DNA from 3 places in the Tuberibacillus sp. Marseille-P3662 genome. Region 2 is predicted to be linked to each of the others. Evidence: riboswitches for the same ligand, from Rfam matches in the RefSeq annotation. Region 2 holds a riboswitch; each other region holds the start of a gene.

Region 1 (6,864 bases), 170 kb from region 2:
GATACCGGTTCCACCACTTGGTATGGGACTTGCCAGCGTACTAAATAATCGTAAATATTATGGTGAGGAACAAGAAACGGGTAAAGCCGCTTTAGCGATGGGGCTCGTTGGTATTACTGAAGGCGCGATTCCCTTTGCAGCACGAGATCCATTTCGTGTGATTCCAAGTATTGTCGTTGGTTCGATGGTTGCCGGGGCAATGGCCATGGTCGGTAATGTGACTGATAGTGTGCCACATGGCGGTCCAATTGTCGCCGTATTTCAGGCTGTTGACCACGTGTTAATGTTCTTTGTCGCCATCATTGTCGGTGTAATCATTACAGCACTACTAGCCAACATCCTTAAGAAAAATGTTGAACAAGAAGTATCATAATCAGAAAGGATTGATGATTGATGAAAATCACATCACTTATGACAGAAGATATTATTAATCTCGATTTACAAGGACAATCTCAAGATGCCGTCATGGATGAAATGGTGGACATGCTTGCTGAGGCGGGTCATTTATCTCAAAAGGAAGCATTTAAGCAGGCTTTATATGATCGTGAACAAGAAAGCAGTACCGGCATCGGTTTCAGCATCGCGATTCCGCATGGCAAATCAGCGGCTGTTGAAAGCCCGCGTGTTGCCTTTGGTTTACATCAACAAGGTGTTGATTGGAACAGCATGGATGGAACTGATGCACATCTCATTTTCATGATCGCTGTTCCGTCGGAAAATGCTGGAGACGAGCATTTGAAAATTTTACAGCAGCTTTCTCGCAAACTTATGGACGGTGAATTTCGTGAATCATTGAAAAACGTGAAGTCAAAAGAAGCTGTGCTCAAGTTAGTGGAGGAAATTGGTTAATCAGGTGTTAATCCTAGGAACAATGCGCTGCCGGGATTAAAATATAATTATAAAATAAAAAAACATTGCATATGATTTAATGTTTTAATATAATACAGTTTGTCACAATCATATAATAAAGTATTGTATCAAACATCTGATAGGTTTGGGGTGCGAAAATCATCAGTACATGACGGAAGGTTGACCACCGTTGATCGTTATGGAAAGGGGATTTCGCCGAAGCTTGGGAAGCGTCGTCATCTTCTAAGCTGGAGTCGTACCTGAAAAAGTGCGGCGCTGTCACGGCTGGGGGAGTTTTGTCCCTAGGTGGAGCACTTACGTTCAGATGGGAGCAACCGATATATCAGGCAATGATAGGTGTTCTCGTCTATCATTGTCTTTTTTTATGGTTTAAAAAAGAGAGATCATGGATGATTGTGCGTTAAAATGGAGAAAAACATATGATAAAGGAGGGGACATATCATGTTTCAATTCCTGGGGGATATCGAATATGCCAATACCGTTTATTCGTTGATTCCGCCACTATTAGCAATTCTAATGGTGATTCTAACTCGTCGCGTCATTTTGTCCTTAGGTGTCGGTATTGTTGTCGGGGCGATGATGTTAAATCAATTTAATGTTCCCGGTGGTCTGGCAAAAATCTTTAATACGGTCCGTGACATTTTTGTTACTTCGAATGAATCCAATTGGCATTTTAACACTTGGAATATTTTTATTCTGCTATTTTTAGTCATATTAGGCATTATGACGGCCTTGATTTCGATGGCCGGGGGAACAAGAGCCTTTGGTGATTGGGCAATTAAACGAGTGAAGACACGGAAGGGCGCACAACTATTAACAGTGGTATTAGGTATTATCGTTTTTATTGATGATTATTTTAATTCACTCGCTGTTGGCCAAGTGAGTCGTCCCTTGACAGATCGTCACCGAATGTCTCGTGCGAAATTGGCCTATTTTCTCGATTCGACGGCTGCGCCCGTTTGTGTTATTTCCCCGGTGTCGAGTTGGGGGGCTTACATCATTGGGTTAATCGGAACTGTGCTCACGGCGCATCAGGTGACCGATTACAGTGCCTTTACTGGTTTCTTATATATCATTCCCATGAATCTATATGCGGTGCTCGCTATTTTGCTTGTGATTGCCACGGCTTGGTTGAATATTAGCTTTGGAAAGATGAGGAAATTGGAAGATAAAGCCATGACAAGTGGAGACGTGCTTGGTGATGATCGCCATGTTCCCGGACAACAATCCGACTTGCCGGAAAGCGATAAAGGAAATATAGGTGACCTCATCTGGCCCATCGTTGCCCTTGTCATCGGTACAGTCGGTGCCATGATCTATACCGGCTATCAAGTTGTTGCTGCTGCTGGTGATTCTGTGAATGTGCTTAGTATTTTCGAAAATACTGCTGTGGCCAAGTCACTTATTTATGGTGGCCTTTTTGGCCTTATTGTAACGGTCATCTTATTTTTACCAAAAGGATATTCCTTTAGAATGTTCTGGATGGGTGTTAAAAGTGGCATTCAATCAATGCTACCAGCCATTTATATTTTAATCACAGCTTGGACGATTAACACGATCATTAGCGAACTACAAACGGGTCAATATCTTGCTGGACTCGTCCATGACTTGAACCTTCCCATTGGTTTCTTGCCGGCGTTGTTATTTATTCTTTCGGCTTTCATGGCGTTCTCAACAGGGACATCATGGGGCACATTTGGTCTAATGCTGCCCATTGCAGGACAAATTGCAGCCACGATTGACGTGACTTATATGTTACCGATGCTTGCTGCTGTTCTTTCAGGTTCCGTATTAGGTGATCATTGTTCACCGATTTCTGATACGACGATTTTGTCGTCGACAGGGGCAGGCTGTAATCATATTGATCATGTCTTAACACAATTACCTTACGCGATTGTTGCTGGCATTATCAGTGTGATCGGCTATCTCGTCCTTGGTTTTACGGGAAGTGCAACGATCGGTTTCATTGTATCGATCGTCCTATTCATCGGGGTTGTCTGGTATTTGAAAGGCACTTATGGCGGGCATGAACCCGATCAAACTTAAAACGAATAAAAATCCGGTCTTTACGTTAACATGAAGGCCGGTTATTTTTTCGTCATTATTAGATCCATTCCGTCAAAATTGTTGATTGTGTTCCGAAAACTGTGATGATTAGCATTGTTTGTATTATTTTCCTAGACTTTAAGCTGGTGACTATGGTATTATTTTGTTAAAAATAGAAATAATTTTTTCACAAGGAGATTGATAGAGGTGAAATCGACAGGTATTGTACGTAAAGTGGACGAACTAGGGCGAATTGTCATTCCGAAAGAATTGCGCTCCATGTTAGACATTGACACCAAAGATCCGCTGGAGATTTTTATTGATGGGGAAAAAGTTATTTTGAAAAAATACCACCCTGCCATGGCTTGCCAGGTCACGGGCGAAGTAACCTCTGATAATTTCACCGTTGCAGATGGTAAAGTGGCATTAAGTCCTGAAGGTGCCAAACGATTAAAAGACGAAATTGAAAGTTATTTCGTCAAATAACGGTGCATCTACGTTAAATCTAAATGGTAGAGGCAAGGCAGGAATTCATTTCTTGCCTTTTTTTTGTGAACTAGCATAAAGAAACGTCCGAAGAGCATAGGGCTCTCCGGACGTTCATTATTTTTTAAAGACATGATTGCCGATAACAGTTGTTGTTGTTAATCCTTCTAGGAATTGACTATCCGCTAGGTCTGGATTGTAAAAGAATAGGGAACCCTTGCCTGATCCTCGCTTAGCAATGGCCTGATCAACAGCTTTATAATCATCGTCTGACGGGTCGGCCTGAGCTAGAGTGCCATTGGCCACGGGTGTGAATTGGTGGTCTTGGTAGATAACATCATGGATGTTGTCAGGGAACTCATTTGAGCTGACACGGTTAAGAACAACTGCCGCGACACTGACTTTTCCTTTAAAGGGTTCCCCGCGAGCTTCGGCATGAACTAATTTAGCCAATAATCGATGTTCCTCTTCTGAGATGGCATACAATTGAATGTTTTGCCCCGGATAAATAAGATTCGGGTTCTTGATTTGTGGATTTATATTAAGCAGCTTGTCCACTGATAAGTGATGATCTTGGGCAATTTCCCAAAGCGTGTCATTCCCTTTTACCGTATAGGCCATGGTTTGCATCGGGATTATTAGCAAAGTAATAGCCACAATGATTGCAAAGATTTTTTTCATCTATTATCACCTCTGGCAACAAATATTCTAATAAATATCTGATTTATTGGGGTTTTAATATTTTTGTTATTGGGTCATAGCTGAAAGTTAATCTTTTTAAAGAATTTGTAATCAGTTTGGGCTGAAAATAGAAGGGATAGGAATGTTGCTCCTAGTTATGGTAGGGTTTCACAGACTTGACCATCGCCATCATGGTCAAGTTGATGCGGATCTTTTTCAGGACCGCCTGCCGCAGTAAAAAAAGTCTGGGCATCGGCATGCGTCGCAAAATCATCACAGTTACGGTCAGGTCCGTTGAATTGATCGGCAGATGAGCTTGGTCGTTGTGACCCCTCACTGGCTTGGTCTGGCTGCTTGGAGGCGGGAACGACGTCTTCGTGAAAACCGTCATCCTGTACATAGTGATTGAAGCGCCATATGCCGCGGTTGTTATTTTTAGCTTTGGTTTCAGTACGTTGGAAACGATCGAGGTATTTCGTATTTGGTGGATAGACGTAGGCGACGCGAGCAAGACCTTTCTTAAGTAATTGCTCGTTAAGCATGCAACCATTGACATAGATGTAGGCCAAAAGCCGATGGTACTTATCCCACTTGTCTTCACCGATTTCTAATTGGACCGTTTGACCTTCTACGAGGGATTTTGTGAATTGGGCAGCTTCAGGTCCATAAGGCTGAACAGGTTCATCAGGGTGGTGTGTTTCGGGCGTATCCACTAATAACAGGCGAACCGAGATTTGATCACCATTCCATTTGACCTTGACGGTATCGCCGTCAACCGCCTTGATGACCTTGGCCTGTATGGTTTGTTGATGATCTAGGGATGAGGTTGTACAACCGGCTATAGTGGCTGTCAAAACGAATAGACTCATCATGATCTTCAAGCGTTGCATCAGATCCCTCCCTTAATACTTTATTTATCCTACTAAACTTTTTATCGGGTAACAAGAAAGAAATTGTTACAAAAAAAACTATCACAGATGAATGTGGAGCACATATTATAACTATAAATCATTTTTTCATTGACATTTGTCTTTTTTAATTTTATACTTGAACGCATAAAAGTGAGAAAGTAAACTTGAATCACTAAACAAATAAAATGTAAACGCAAAGCGATGATGAACACGCAGTAGGGTCATAGACTGGCAGTAACAGAGACTTAGTGGAGGGTGCAAACTAAGGCAGCTACGGCCGTGAAGTACATGTTCTGAGCAAGCGTCCGTGATGAACACGGTTATTAATATTGAAGCGGATTCTATATGAATCAATGTGGGTGGTACCGCGGAATTTAATTCGTCCCAAGTCCAATCGTAGACTTGGGATTATTTTAATGGGGAAGGGTGTGATGAAGAGTGACGAAAAAGGTCAATGGATTTGTGATGGTTGTTTTTATGTTGATATTGTTCGGTGTGCTAATGACAGGGATTGTCGGTTTCGGTGTCATGCCGCACATCCCATTATTTCTATGTCTCATATTATTAGCGTTATTTGTTTTTGGGCATGGGGCATCATGGGAAACGATTGAACAGGGGCTAATTGAAGGGGTTACTAAGGGACTAAAACCCGTGTTCATTCTGCTATTGGTTGGTATCGTGATTGGTGTTTGGATGGTGAGTGGAACAGTCCCTTACCTTGTTTACTTAGGATTTCAATTAGTCAGTCCGGCCTGGTTTCTTGTTACGGCACTGATCACAACGATGATTGTGTCGACTTTTGCCGGCAGTTCATTCACGACGGTAGGAACCGTTGGTGCCGCATTGATGGGTATTGGTATTGGCTTCGACATTGATCCGGCTTTGTGTGCGGGGGCCATTATCTCCGGTGCGATGTTCGGTGATAAGATGAGTCCTTTATCGGATACGACCAATTTTGCGCCGGCTGTAGCTGGTTCAGATTTGTTCACGCACATTCGTCATATGTTATGGACGACGGTTCCCGCAATCATTGTGACAATTGTGATTTTCTTATCTATCGGCCACACAAACAACCAGGTTTTAAATCAAAATACGATCGAAGGGATGACATCTGCGTTAACTAATCAGTTCAATCTAAGTTGGGTTGTTATGATTTCACCGCTCGTTGTCGTTGTCCTTGCTTATTTGCGATTTCCGATTTTGCCGGTTTTGGTCACGGGAATCATAACAGGAGGCTTAACGTATTTGCTGGTACAACCGCACGCAACTTTGAAAACGTTAGTGACCGTCATGCATGGGGGCATGCAAGCAGATACCGGCAGTGAAGCTGTTAATGAGATTGTTAATCGCGGTGGATTAGTCGCGATGATGTCGTCCATATCATTGATTATTATCGCTCTCGCTCTCGGTGGTGTCGCTTACAAGACAGGTTTGATTGATATGATGATCAATAAGATTGTGGAAAGACTGAATCGCAAAGGCCATTTTGTCACAGTCACTGCGCTTTCTTCTGTTGGTGTCAATCTTTTGACCGGTGAACAATATCTATCCATTTTGTTGCCGGGGCAAACGTTCAAAGATTCTTATACTAAGCAAGGGATTCCTCATAAAACCTTATCAAGGACATTGGAGGATGCCGGTACTTTAGTGAATCCACTAGTACCCTGGAGCGTGTGTGGGGCATTCTTTTCTTCGACGCTGGGTGTTAGCGTCTTGGACTATTTACCGTTTGTGTTTTTCTTATGGCTCTCACCGATTTTTACGATCATTCTAGGGTTTTTGCCTCAGTCTAAGCAGCGGGCAACAGCTCGTGAATCGATGTCGGTGCGCTGATCCGACCTAAATTGTGGAAAATAGCGCAATTACAAGT
Region 2 (6,864 bases):
GGTATTGTCGGAGAAGTTGTTCAATCGGAATCCGATCACTTAAAAGTAGGGGATAAAGTCATTGGGATGCTAGGCTGGCAGAAATACAATACTGTCGAAGCAACAACTGTACGTCAAGTTGATGAAACGATTGCTCCTTTATCGGCTTATTTAAGTGTCCTTGGGATGACTGGACTGACAGCGTATTTTGGTTTGCTTGATATTGGTCAGCCGAAAGCAGGCGAAACGGTTGTCGTTTCCGGTGCAGCTGGTGCTGTTGGAATGGTTGTTGGTCAGATAGCAAAGATAAAGGGTGCCCGCGTTGTTGGGATTGCCGGATCGGAAAAGAAAACGACATTCCTTGAGCAAGAACTCGGATTTGATGCGACGATCAATTATAAAACAACTGACAACATGGAGCAGGCGCTTGATGAAGCATGTCCGAATGGTGTTGATGTTTATTTTGATAATGTCGGCGGTCCAATATCTGATGCGGTTATGAATAGATTGAATGACTTTGCGCGTATTCCCGTATGTGGTGCGATTTCATCATATAACAAGACAGACGATGATTTAGGACCCAGAATCCAACCGAAACTTATTAAAAGCCATGCCATGATCAAAGGATTCGTGGTTCAAGATTATGCTGATCGTTTTAAAGAAGGCACACAGGATCTCGGTAAATGGTTATCTGAAGGTAGAATCAAATACGAAGAAACGATTGTTGAAGGTTTTGATAATGTTCCGCAGGCTTTTCTAGGGTTATTTAAAGGTGAAAATCTCGGAAAACAATTGGTCAAAGTAAGTGAACCTTCAGAATAACAGCTTATCTGATCCCAAACTGTTAAAGTAGGAGGCAGCGGCAATGAAAGCGATTCTTGTAGAAGACGAATTCAAACAACTATATATAGGTGACACCGAGCAACCGACAATATCGGCTTCAGACTTGCTTGTTAAAGTCAAAGCAACGGCACTGAATCGCGCCGATCTAATGCAAAAGCAGGGGAACTATCCACCCCCAAAAGGAGCATCACCGATCCTGGGCCTTGAGATGAGCGGTGTCATTGAAGAGACTGGTGAAAATGTCCAAGGTTGGAGAAAAGGTGATCGGGTATTTGGGTTGCTGCCCGGTGGCGGTTACGCCGAATATGTGACGATTCCTGCGGATATGGCGATGCCCATACCAGATTCACTTTCCTTTGAGGAAGCAGCGGCGATTCCAGAAGTGTTTTTGACCGCTTATTTAAATATGTTCCAACTGGGCGGCTTAGGCAAAAACCAAAGCGTGTTAATTCATGCTGGTGCCAGCGGCGTTGGTACCGCAGCTATTCAACTGGCTCGTGAAGCTGGAGCGAGATCCATTGTGACTGCAGGAACAGATGAAAAAAGGGATTTTTGTCTATCGCTTGGTGCTGAAACAGCGATTGATTATAAAGCAGGACCGTTTGAATCAAAGGTGAAAGAGGCAACCCATGGAACAGGTGTTAATCTCATTCTTGATTTCATTGGTGCTCCGTACTGGGAACAAAATATCCGGTCACTTGGCGTTGACGGAAGGTTGGTTTTGATCGGTGTCATGGGCGGTGCCAAAGTTAGCGATGTCGATTTAAGTCAATTGCTTTTTAAAAGAATCCAAGTGATTGGAACCGCTCTTCGATCGAGAACAGTTGAACAAAAGATTGATCTCACCCGACGCTTTTCTGAATTTGCATTGCCGCTATTTAATCAAGGTCGTTTGCAGCCTGTGATTGATTCGGTTTGGAGCTGGAAAGAGGTCAACGAAGCCCATCAATACATGGAACAGAACAAGAATGCAGGAAAAATCGTTCTGCAGGTTCAATAAATATCGTTTTGTGAATGGGAGGGAGTCTAATGGCAGTCCAATTTGAAACTCAACAAGATGCTATGATCACGCTTGAAGAGATGACTCATCATGGACAAATGACAATGGTGGTTTTCGTTCGCCATCTTGGTTGACCAGTGTGTCGAGCTTATCTCACGCAGTTGCGTGAGCGCATTGATGAATTTAATGCCCTCGGTGTAGCTGTCTACGTTGTAGCGCCATCCAAAGCGTCCTTGATCAGCCAATTTTTGGATGCCTTTGGACCGTTCCCATTTTAGAACCGACAATCGTATCATTTCATGCACAAAAAAAGCTGGCTCACGGGCCAGCTTTTTTTATAAATCGTGCTGTATAGAATCACTATAATGGTTAACCTGCCACGTTATGGGTAACGAAATGCAACGTGTGCTCAAGTGATTGTTTTTCTTCTTGATCTAATGGCATTAGTGGCAGCCGAACCGATCCAACATCCACACCTGAAAGTTTAAGTGCTTCTTTAACAGGGGCCGGACTTGGTGCCATAAATAGCGACTTCATGATCGGCAGTATGCTCTGGTGGATGGCAGCCGCGTTTTGCGGTTCACCACGCAGATAGCTGCGAACCATTTCCTGCATATCATTGCCGATAACATGTGAAGCCACCGAGATGATACCGTCTCCGCCAATGGCAAGCGTCGGAAGTGTCAGGCTGTCCTCTCCGCTATATAGAGTGAATGAGGCATCGGTCTCATGAATAATCTTAGTCATTTGATCAAGATCGCCGCTAGCCTCTTTAACGGAGACAATATTGTTAATCTGCGATAGGCGGATGATTGTCTCAGCGGTCATGCCGACAGCACTCCGACCAGGAATGTTATAGAGCATCACCGGCAGCGTTGTGGCTTCAGCAACGGTTTTAAAATGCTGGAACATACCTTCTTGAGACGGTTTGTTGTAATAGGGTGTGACGAGCATAATGCCGTCAACCCCGATGGTTTCAGCCTGCTTCGTCAGCTCTATAGAAGCTTGAGTGTTGTTAGAACCTGTACCAGCAATCACTGGAATACGTTTCTTCACCGTTTTCATGACGAACTGTAATAAAGAAAGTTTTTCTTCTTTCGAGAGCGTTGGCGATTCGCCGGTGGTGCCAGCGACAACCAGCGCATCTGTCCCATTGGCAATTAAATGGTTGATCAGATTTTCAGTTTTTCCGTAATCGATGTTGCCATCTTGGTCAAAAGGTGTGACCATGGCAGTTAGAACGTTACCAAAATTCATTCTTGCCACCTCTATTCATGGATTCGGGTACTACTCACACAGACTTGGGGGGACGGTAAGTATGAATAGAGGGTATCTCATCATAACTTAAAACCACAAAAAACACCAACGAGGGCCGTTGGTGCATCATCGTCAATTCCCGTTATGATGCGTGAGATAGCCCTCCATATAGCCAGAATCGCTATATGACAGCTCTGCATTTGTTCAACGCAAAACCAGTGCAACAGAATGATGAGTATCTGCTCACTTCGGCAAATCCCCCTTTCGGCAACCGTCAACAGAGCTCATTCTCCTCAGGAAGCTTACTGATGGTCTTTGCACCTCTATCCTCACTTCAACTTTATATTGAAGTAAAGCGAATATAATTATAATTACAATATACCAAACATTGAGGCTGAATGCAATGCAATAGTTGTTTTAAACTAATGGAATGATTTTTGTGGAGAATAACATGGTTGGAAGAGGAATTGGCCTGGTCAAGAGGTGCCTGCCATATTTTCTTCAGGCACCTTTACTTTTTAGTGATGATTAATTTTCTTTGCGTTGATTTCTTCAAAATGTCTCCGGTGTTCAATAACGCCAGTTCCGAGAATGACGCCTGCCATGATAAAAATGAACCCAAAAATTTGACCAAAGTGAATGATTTCTCCTAAAAATACGTAGGAGCCAATGAGTGAGAAGAACGGGACAAGATTATTGAAAATCGCTGTTTCCCCAGCGCCAAGATGTTGAATCGCGTTATTAAACAGCATGTGACCAAGCCCAGTAGCTAGAACAGCAGAACCTAGAAAAATCAGCCAAATCCATCCAGGCGCTGTACCGAACGTCTCGAGTCCTGCTGGCTCAATTTGTCTGCCAACGAGAAAGAGGAGGATCGATCCGCTTACGAGCATTATGCCAGTAATAAGACGAGCGTCCAGTGTTTGTGTGACCTTCTTAATAAAAACGAAACTTGTGGCCTGAGACAAAACAGCTAAAAGAACGAATAGATCGCCTAGTGACGCACTCCCAATTCCCCCGCTGCCATTAAGGACGACAAAGGCGACGCCCACAAACCCCAGAACAATACCAAGCAAGCGTAAAGGGGTGAGCCGATCACCGAGAAACAACATAGCAAATATAGAGGTTGTTAACGGTACTAATCCTAAAATCAGCCCGCCATTAGATGCGGTTGTTTGTGAGAGGCCAGTCGCCAAAAGAGAATGATGGGCGAATACACCCGTTAAGGCAATCAATGCAATATATCCAGTTTCTTTTTTGTTCAATTTTCTGAACTCGTTTTTCGCGAGAAGGACACCCAAAACGACGATTCCGGCAGTTAAGATTCGAAACGCCTGTATAGTTATTGGTGAAAAATAATCAACCAAAACTTTAATGGCGATCACGTTAAAGCCCCAAACCATCATCAAACATAGTAACAGACCGTAAATCAATCCCTTGTTCACAAAACCCCTCGCTTTCGAAACAATATCAATTAGATTATTTTACCATAGATAATGGACTTACCCTAAACAAAAATTTATATTACATTTTTTTGAAGACCACGTGAGAGTATGGGTAATCTGTGGAATGGGAATTGTATTCACAAAGGAGTAAAATTATGATCGGATTAATCATCGCAACACTTGTCTTTAACTTCATTGCATTTAAAACAAATAAACGATTATCATCCATTCAAATTGCTCATATTTGGGTTTTTACAATTGCACTTCAACAAAGTTTTGATATTTATGTTGATGTTAAATACCATGGCTACTGGTACTTCTCAAATGGGGTTGACTGGAGGGCAATTCCTGCACACTTAGCACTGCTACCGCCTGTTAATATGATGATAATCAATGGGTTTCCTTTTAACAGCTCGGTGTTAAAAAAAGTGCGTTACTTAATCCTTTGGGAAATTGCGTTGCTCACTTATGAAAGTATCACGCTGTTACCAAGTCCCTGGGGGTACTTTCATTACGGTTGGTGGAACATGTGGCATTCGGTTTTTGTTAACCCTATACTTCTCATCATATTATTACTATATTATAAATGGATCAGCCGGGCGTGCTCTTGAACCAATACTGTGCGAATGAGGGGATATTGTGGATACAGCGGTAAACAGCAACAACGGCTTCAAATTCCTTTTATGAATCTCATCACTTCAAATCTTTTTGGGGATTTAGGAAAAGTTATTAAAAACACCGATGCTTTTATTTATTGCCGCTCTAGGGTTGCTTCGCTAAAATAGGGGTAGTATGTAACAAATAGGGGTGGAACGATTGGTATATAAGCAAATTCGGACCCGAAAGATCTACGAGGAAGTCGCAGATGAACTATTAGATATGATAAAAAGAGGCGATTTATCACCAGGTGCCAAACTTGATTCTGTTGAGCAGCTTGCGGAAAATTTCAATGTTGGCCGCTCGGCAATCCGTGAAGCTTTAAGTGCGCTGCGGGCGATGGGCATTTTAAAGATGCATCAAGGCGAAGGGACGTATATTCGTGAATTTGATCCAAAAACCTTGTCATCATCCGTTTTAACAGCTGTGCTGATGAATAAAAAGGATGTCAAAGATTTGCTGCAAGTAAGAAAGATCCTTGAAAAAGGAAGTGTGTCATTAGCGGCTGAACATGCTACAGAAGCCGATCTGAAGCCCATTTTTGCAGCATTAGAAGCGATGAAACACGCGAACGGTGATGAAGAACTTGGTGAAAAAGCGGATTTGGACTTTCATATGGCCATCGTAAGGGCCTCAGAGAACCGGTTTTTAGTTGACCTTATGGATAGTGTTTCAGAAACGATGGTTGCGGCGATGCGTGAGACAAGACGTGTTTGGCTCTATTCTAAAGAAACAACGCTTGATCGGCTCTATGAAGAACATAGACAAATTTATGAGGCGATTAAACAAGGACAACCGGATGAAGCTGAAACTTTAATGATGTCCCATCTGACTGAGGTTGAGAACATTCTTTTAAAATATTTACCTAATGCAGCAAATACAGTATGAAAAATCAAGATATAAAGTTAAGCATTGTGACCGGGGTGGTTTCCATATGAAGCCATCCGGATTCAGATTTCTTAATCTTCTGGCGTAGCAATATTCAAGAGCAAGAAAATATTTTTATTGACTTGTATTATGTAAGCGCTTTTTATACAATGGGTCTTAGATGGTGTTAAGTCATCAGATGACCAGATGAACATATCTTAATATGAAGGAGGTATTAATTAGATGAGCATAGGGATGTTGTCACTCATCGCTCTTATTCCCATTATCTCAGTATTTGTATTCTTAGTTATTTTACGATGGCCGGCAAAATGGGCCATGCCTGTTGCACTAGTTGTAACCGTTATCGTAGCTGGTTTGGTTTGGCAAGTGCCAACTAATCAGATTGGGGCGGCTGCAATCAAGGGTCTATTTACGGCACTTGAAGTTGGTTTGATTGTTTTTGGAGCTATTTTGTTGTTGAACACGTTGAAGGAAAGTGGTGCGATTCACACCATTCGTAAGGGCTTTACAGCGATAACACCTGATCGGAGAATCCAAGCGATTATCATCTGTTGGTTATTTGGATCTTTTTTAGAAGGGGCAGCTGGATGGGGAGCTCCCGCTACAATCGTTGGTCCGTTACTTGTGGGGATTGGTTTTCCAGCTATGGGCGCCGTTATGGTGGCTTTAATCCTTGAATCTACGCCTGTATCTTTCGGAGCGATTGGCACTCCCATATTAGTGGGAGTGAACTCAGGGCTAAAAGGTTCAGATATCGTAGGGGAACGTGTCGCTGAAGTCGGGACGAGTTATATG
Region 3 (6,864 bases), 1.2 Mb from region 2:
AATAAGGTAATTCTTCCATAAAACGTGATGCTTCATTAAATGCCTCAGGTCCCCTAACCGCAAAGTAGTTGACTGTAAGGTGTACGATTAGAAATATCCCGATCGGAATAACTCCCAATAAGGAGTGTATTCGACGATTAACAAAATCCCTTCTTTGAGCCATTATAATTCCCCCTTCTTTCACAATTTCCGCATTTGGAAGGTACCATATACGCTAGATTTAAAAATTATCATATGTAACATTTTATATTGTACTCCTGTATAAATTTCCAGTCAAGATAGCGCAAATCTTCTTTGTGAAAATTCATTATGGCTCCATAGAATATAAAAAGGTATAATGGAATCCGAAAAGGAGTCGATGAGATCGTGGATTCACCTGATAATCAACACCAGCCGCTCACAGTACCAGCATTAGGCTACGAGTTTTTGCGAAGTGAACTTATCCCTGATTTACTCGGAAATGATACTAATGAAATTCTATACTGGGCCGGACGAAAACTTGCCAGCCGACACCCAGTGAAATCAATTGAAGAACTCCCTTCGTTGTTTAGCGATCTGGCTTTCGGGACTTTGGTTCTACAAAAACAAAACAAAAACGAGGCCACCTATGAATTGGCTTCCGAACTTATACAAAAACGGATAGAATTCTATAACAATGTAAGTTTTGCCCTTGAAGCGGGTTTTTTAGCTCAACAGTTTCAAGAACATAAGCAATGTATAACTGAATGCCATTACGATTTTAACAAAGGGAAGATTCCCAAGGTTTTATTACAAATCAAATGGGATTCCAAGGATACCGTAATTAAGTAGAGCGGATGATTCATAATCCGCTCTTATTTTATGACGGCCTCTGCTGTATTTTCAGATAATTGGAATGTCTCATGCAAAATATTCAAGGATTCTTGTAGATATTGTGCATCAACAACCGTAGATATCTTAATATCGGACGTACTGACCATTTTCACGGGAACCTGATTTTCAGACAATGCACTAAACATTTGCGCAGCCACACCAGGATTTGAAACCATGCCTGATCCCACAATAGAAACTTTAACAAGTCCGGATTCTACATCTATTTTTTGATACTGGATGGCATCAACCTTGTTTTCAAGAGCAGCAAACGCGATTTCCAATTCTTCTGTATTGATAGTAAATGATAGGGCTCCTTTAGCTTCGTCACCTGCATTTTGAATAATAATATCCACATCAATCCCTTGATTGGCCAACGTCGTAAAGACTTCAGATAACGCAGTGTAACCAGCTGGTAAACCTATAATCGTCAATTTGGTAACATCTTTTTGAAACGCCAAACCGCGAACACTTGGTGCCTTTTCCATCATGATCCTCTCCTTAATCATTGTTCCCTCTTCCTCGCTAAAACTTGAGCGCACCATCAAAGGGACCTGAAATGTTTTGGCATTTTCAACTGACCTCGGATGCAAAACGCCGGCACCTAAATTAGCCAGCTCTAGCATTTCATCGTAAGTGATTTCATCTAATTTCGTAGCTTGATCAACATACCTAGGATCTGTTGTAAAGACGCCCGGCACATCGGTGCAAATATCACAACGATCCGCTTGAATGGCGGCTGCAACCGCAACGGCCGTCGTATCTGATCCCCCTCTACCCAATGTCGTAATTTGCCCGTCACTTGTCATCCCTTGGAATCCAGCAACAATAACAACTTTACCTTCATCAAGGTGATGTTCAATGGCATCCGCTCGTATATCTTCAATGCGTGCATTTCCATGCATCGCTTCAGTCGTGATCCCTGCTTGCCAACCTGTTAATGAAATTGCAGAATAGCCCATATCTCGTAAACACATTGATAATAAGGCGATCGTTTGTTGCTCACCCGTCGATAGCAACATATCCATTTCACGCTTATCAGGTTGTTGTGTGATTTGGTCAGCCATTTCCACAAGATTGTCCGTTGTTTTCCCCATCGCTGACACAACGGTTACTACGCGGTCTCCCGCTTCGATAAGCTGGACAATCCGCTGAGCAACGTGTCTGATCTTATCCACGCTCCCCACCGAAGTGCCCCCAAATTTCATGACTGTCGTCGACATGCCAAAACCTCTTTTCACTTTGTTAATGATAAGTCAATCTAGAATCGTCATCCTAATAAAACAACGGTGAAGAATTATCTTCACCGTTGTTATGACTGTTTCCATAACAGACAGGAAAGATAGTTCTCCACACTATGTGTGACAGCCCTGTACTTCTTTAGCACAAGGCCAGCTTAGATGAGTGATCCGAGCACGTCATCGGCTTCGGCAAACAACCCTTTCACTGCTGGTCATCGGAACTTGGGTTTCCTAAAACAGCTACTGATGAAGTTTGCGCCTCTACCTTTGTTGATATCAACTATTAAATTATGAGAATTATAACAAAAGACCATCTCTGACACAAGGCTACTAATCATTTTCTGAAAAATATTTCTGTAAACCTTCAGCCGTATTTTTTGGCAATCCCGCATGGATTAATTCCTGAAGTGATGCTTCCTTCATTTTTTTAACAGAGCCAAATGTTTTTAATAACGTCTGTTTTCGCTTAGGACCGATTCCCGGGACATCATCAAGAATGGACTTTGACATACTTTGATCTCTGATTTGACGGTGAAAAGAAATAGCAAACCTGTGGACTTCATCTTGAATCCGTTGTAATAAATAAAAAGCCTGCCCGTTTCTAGGAAGTTTAACTATTTCAGGCGGATCCCCTAATAGAAGATCAGACGTTTTGTGCTTGTCATCCTTGACCAAACCGCACACCAATATTGTAAGACCAAGTTCATTCTTTAAAACATCTTGAGCTGCCGACAATTGCCCTTTACCACCATCCACTAAAATCATGTCAGGTAGTGCGGCATTCTCTTTAAGCAACCTTGAATAGCGCCGTCTGATGACTTCTTTCATTGTCGCATAATCATCGGGACCTTCCACGGTCTTAATTTTATATTTTCTATAAAGTTTCTTATTCGGCTTACCATCCTCAAAGACGACCATGGCGGAGACTGGGTTAACACCTTGAATATTAGAATTATCGAAGGTTTCAATCCTTCTAGGTGCAGGAATATTTAAATAATCTCCTAATTGTTCTACCGCGTGGATTGTCCGTTCTTGTTCTTTTTCAATCAAGGCGAATTTTTCATCCAAAGCAATTTTGGCATTTTGCTCAGCCAAATCGACGAGTTCTTTTTTGCGGCCTTTTTGCGGCTGGTGGACTCTGACTTCTAACATTTGTTCCAGCCCAGCTGCATCAATATTGGCTGGTACAAGAATTTCTTTCGGTTTAAGATGATTCTGATGCATATAAAACTGTCCGATAAAAGTCATTAGGTCTTCCTCAGGCGTTTGGTAAAACGGGAAAGTCGACACATCTCTTTCAATTAACTTACCCTGACGAACAAAAAAGACTTGAACACACATCCAACCTTTGTCATAAGCATAACTGAAAACATCACGATCCTGATAATCTTTAAACATCATTTTTTGCTTTTCCATCACGGTCTCTATATGTTGAATTTGATCTCGGAGCTCTTTAGCTCGCTCAAAATTCAAGTTCGTAGAAGCATCTTCCATCTTCTTATATAAATCTTTTTTTATATCTTGATGGCCTCCATTTAAGAACCGAATGATATCTTGAGTCATATCCTCGTACGTTTCTTTAGGAACATCAAACACACAAGGAGCCATACATTGCCCAATATGGTAATACAAACATACACGATCAGGCAGCGTCCGGCACTTACGCAACGGATATAACCGATCCAAAAGTTTCTTCGTTTGCTGCGCCGCGGTCACATTAGGATAAGGGCCAAAGTAACGACCGCTATTTTTTTTAACGTTTCGAGTGATGATTAACCGTGGATGACGTTCATTAGTCAATTTTATATATGGATAACTTTTGTCATCCTTTAAGAGAACATTATATTTCGGCTCGTGTTCTTTAATTAAATTCATTTCGAGTATAAGAGCTTCAATATTTGATGACGTCACAATGTATTCAAAGTCAACGATGTCACTAACGAGCCTCTGCGTTTTTGTATCATGGCTACCCGTAAAGTAGGAACGAACACGATTGTTTAATTTCATGGCTTTGCCTACATAAATCACTTGTTCAAAGCGATCCTTCATGAGATAACAACCCGGCTTATTAGGAAGCAGTGATAATTTTGCTTTGATTGGATTCATGGACGTTCATTTCCTTCTTTTTAAGCTTATCGTTATAAATCATAACATATAAAGAACGAGTCTTTAACAATTTCAGCATTTCCCGAGAAATATTGACGCTATTCACCAAAAAAAGCTTGAAACCCTAAGGTCCCAAGCTTTTCAAACAATAGATTATTGATGGTTCTCGATAAGTTCAACTAATTTTTCTTTTGGCTGGAAACCAACAACTTTATCAGCGACTTCACCGTCTTTAAACAAGATGAGCGTTGGAATGCTCATAACACCGTATTGACTCGCCGTTTCTTGGTTTTCATCAACGTTCAATTTAGCAATTTTAACCTTATCGCCCATTTCCTCACTGATTTCTTCCAATACTGGTGCAACCATCTTACAAGGTCCACACCACGGTGCCCAAAAATCAGCTAGAACGACATCACTTGAAGTTGCTTCAGCGAAGTTTTGATCATCGACAGTAACAATTGCCATGAATTTGCCTCCTTTAAAAAAGCAATATCTAATTCGTTAAGAAGTATATCATCATCTTATAGGTTATGCTATCAACTCAACTTACACTAAGATTAAGCTTCTTGGAGGACTTCTTTGAAATATTGGGTCAACAACGGAACCACTTCGAACAGATCACCAACAATACCGTAATCAGCGACGTTAAAGATGTTCGCCTCTGGATCCTTATTTATAGCAACAATAATTTTGGAATTAGACATCCCTGCGAGATGTTGAATCGCCCCCGATATACCACATGCAATATATAAATCGGGTGTGACGACTTTTCCAGTTTGACCAATTTGTAATGAGTAATCACAATACTGAGCATCGCAAGCCCCTCTGGAAGCCCCGACCGCACCTCCTAGAATACCCGCAAGCTCTTCTAGAGGCTCGAATCCTTCTTCACTTTTAACGCCACGGCCACCGGAAACAATGACTTTAGCTTCAGATAAATCGACACCTGAGGATGTCTTCTTAACAATATCTTTAATCGTTGTTCGAAGGTCTGAAATCGCAACATCAAACGCTTCAATGGACACGTCTCGGGATTCATCTTTCTCAAGACTACCAATATTATTAGGACGGATTGTAATAAATGTAAAATCATCTTTAAAGGTTTTCTTCTCGAACGCTTTTCCTGAATATATCGGTCTCGTGAAGACAAGATCTTCCGCGCTATCAATGCTGGTTACATCAGAAATCAATGCCGCGTTCAGTCGCGCTGCCAGTCCTGCTGATAAGTCTTTCCCCATCGCTGTATGCCCGATAACAATGGCCTCAGGCGCTTCGGCTGCGATAAGTTGACTAAGGGCTTGCTTATAAGCATCTGGTGTATAATATTTCAATTCATCATCTTCAACAGTCAGAACCCGATCCGCACCATAATGCCCTAATATAGGGGCTAATTCTCTTGCGGCATCACTACAAACCGCAGCAACAACTTCACCATTGCCAGCAATTTGTTTCGCAGCAGCAATTGCTTCAAAAGAGACTTGTCTCACTTGGCCGTCACGGACTTCTGCTAATACGAGCGTTTTTCGTGTCATGTTCATCGTCCTCCCTCTATAATCATTTTTACTACATTGTGACGTACAGGTATTCCTGTTATATGACTTTAGCTTCCGTTCTTAAAAGTTGAACAAGTTCTTTTGCTTGGTCCTCAACCTCACCTTCAAGCACACGTCCAGCTGTCTTTTCCGGAGGTAAAAACACCTCAATGGTTTTTGTCTTTCCTTCAACATCATCTTCATCTAAATCCAAGTCATCTAATTCCAAATTTTCCAGTGGTTTTTTCTTTGCCTTCATAATACCAGGCAAGGATGGATAGCGCGGTTCATTTAATCCTTGTTGAGCAGTTAATACAAGAGGAAGGTCTACTTCGATGATTTCAGCATCTCCTTCAACATCACGTTCAACGGTTGCTGTTTGACCATCAGTCTCAAGATTAACAATGGTCGATACGTGTGCGATGCCTAGATTCTCAGCTAGGCGCGGCCCGATTTGACCGGATCCTTGATCATTAGAAACATTACCGCCTAAGATCAAATCGTAGTCTTTATCTTTGAAATAAGCCTTTAAAATCTCAGATGTTGATGTCTGATCATAATCATCCACATCCTCATTCTCAATTAAAACGGCTTTGTCACACCCCATCGCGAGTGCCGTTCTTAGTTCTTTTTCAGCATCTTCATCGCCAATAGTGACGACGGTAACCTCTCCCCCGTGAGCTTCACGCAGTTGAATCGCTTCTTCAATAGCATACTCATCATACGGATTGATGATAAACTGGGCATCGTCATCTGAAATGTGTCCATCTTCAATGATAATTTTTTCTTCCGTATCAAACGTGCGCTTCATAATGACAAATAAATTCATCTTTTTTCCCATCCTTCCTAACGATTAATGATCTTTAAATTCAGGTGATCGTTTTTCAATAAATGCTTGAATCCCTTCCTTAGCATCATGGGTATTGAAAATATCTCCAAAATGCTCTGCCTCAATCTTCATACCCTCTTCAAAACGTCCTAGCCGGGCATAAGATAAACACTCTAATCCATAAGAGAGAGAAATTGCACTCTTTTCAGCAATTTTGTTCGCTAAATTCATAGCTTCATCTATTAATTGTTCCTCAGAAACAACCCGATTGACGAGCCCCCATTCGTAGGCCATCTTTCCAGAT

What was found. Region 2 has a riboswitch for lysine ahead of dapA (4-hydroxy-tetrahydrodipicolinate synthase). Riboswitches for the same ligand answer to the same signal wherever they lie in the genome.
Region 1: another riboswitch for lysine. It lies ahead of B9Y89_RS15905 (Na+/H+ antiporter NhaC family protein); the one in region 2 lies ahead of dapA (4-hydroxy-tetrahydrodipicolinate synthase).
Region 3: another riboswitch for lysine. It lies ahead of B9Y89_RS10495 (aspartate kinase); the one in region 2 lies ahead of dapA (4-hydroxy-tetrahydrodipicolinate synthase).

Annotation. Positions count from the first base shown of each region.
Region 1 covers NZ_FXBS01000006.1:1,434,282-1,441,145, reverse strand. Annotated here, with positions in the region: gene B9Y89_RS15910 (PTS fructose transporter subunit IIC) at 1-373, shown strand, start outside; gene B9Y89_RS19665 (PTS sugar transporter subunit IIA) at 394-849, shown strand; lysine riboswitch at 987-1,174, shown strand; gene B9Y89_RS15905 (Na+/H+ antiporter NhaC family protein) at 1,312-2,916, shown strand; gene B9Y89_RS15900 (AbrB/MazE/SpoVT family DNA-binding domain-containing protein) at 3,124-3,402, shown strand; gene B9Y89_RS15895 (cell wall hydrolase) at 3,520-4,083, opposite strand; gene B9Y89_RS15890 (thermonuclease family protein) at 4,239-4,973, opposite strand; gene nhaC (Na+/H+ antiporter NhaC) at 5,433-6,827, shown strand.
Region 2 covers NZ_FXBS01000006.1:1,599,871-1,606,734, reverse strand. Annotated here, with positions in the region: gene B9Y89_RS16670 (NADP-dependent oxidoreductase) at 1-801, shown strand, start outside; gene B9Y89_RS16665 (NAD(P)H-quinone oxidoreductase) at 845-1,822, shown strand; gene dapA (4-hydroxy-tetrahydrodipicolinate synthase) at 2,192-3,079, opposite strand; lysine riboswitch at 3,229-3,413, opposite strand; gene B9Y89_RS16650 (DMT family transporter) at 3,598-4,524, opposite strand; gene B9Y89_RS16645 (hypothetical protein) at 4,680-5,135, shown strand; gene B9Y89_RS16640 (FadR/GntR family transcriptional regulator) at 5,341-6,069, shown strand; gene B9Y89_RS16635 (L-lactate permease) at 6,292-6,864, shown strand, end outside.
Region 3 covers NZ_FXBS01000006.1:404,346-411,209, reverse strand. Annotated here, with positions in the region: gene B9Y89_RS10505 (succinate dehydrogenase cytochrome b558 subunit) at 1-163, opposite strand, end outside; gene B9Y89_RS10500 (DUF2507 domain-containing protein) at 367-810, shown strand; gene B9Y89_RS10495 (aspartate kinase) at 834-2,072, opposite strand; lysine riboswitch at 2,185-2,362, opposite strand; gene uvrC (excinuclease ABC subunit UvrC) at 2,421-4,196, opposite strand; gene trxA (thioredoxin) at 4,350-4,664, opposite strand; gene B9Y89_RS10480 (electron transfer flavoprotein subunit alpha/FixB family protein) at 4,757-5,731, opposite strand; gene B9Y89_RS10475 (electron transfer flavoprotein subunit beta/FixA family protein) at 5,790-6,560, opposite strand; gene B9Y89_RS10470 (enoyl-CoA hydratase) at 6,585-6,864, opposite strand, start outside.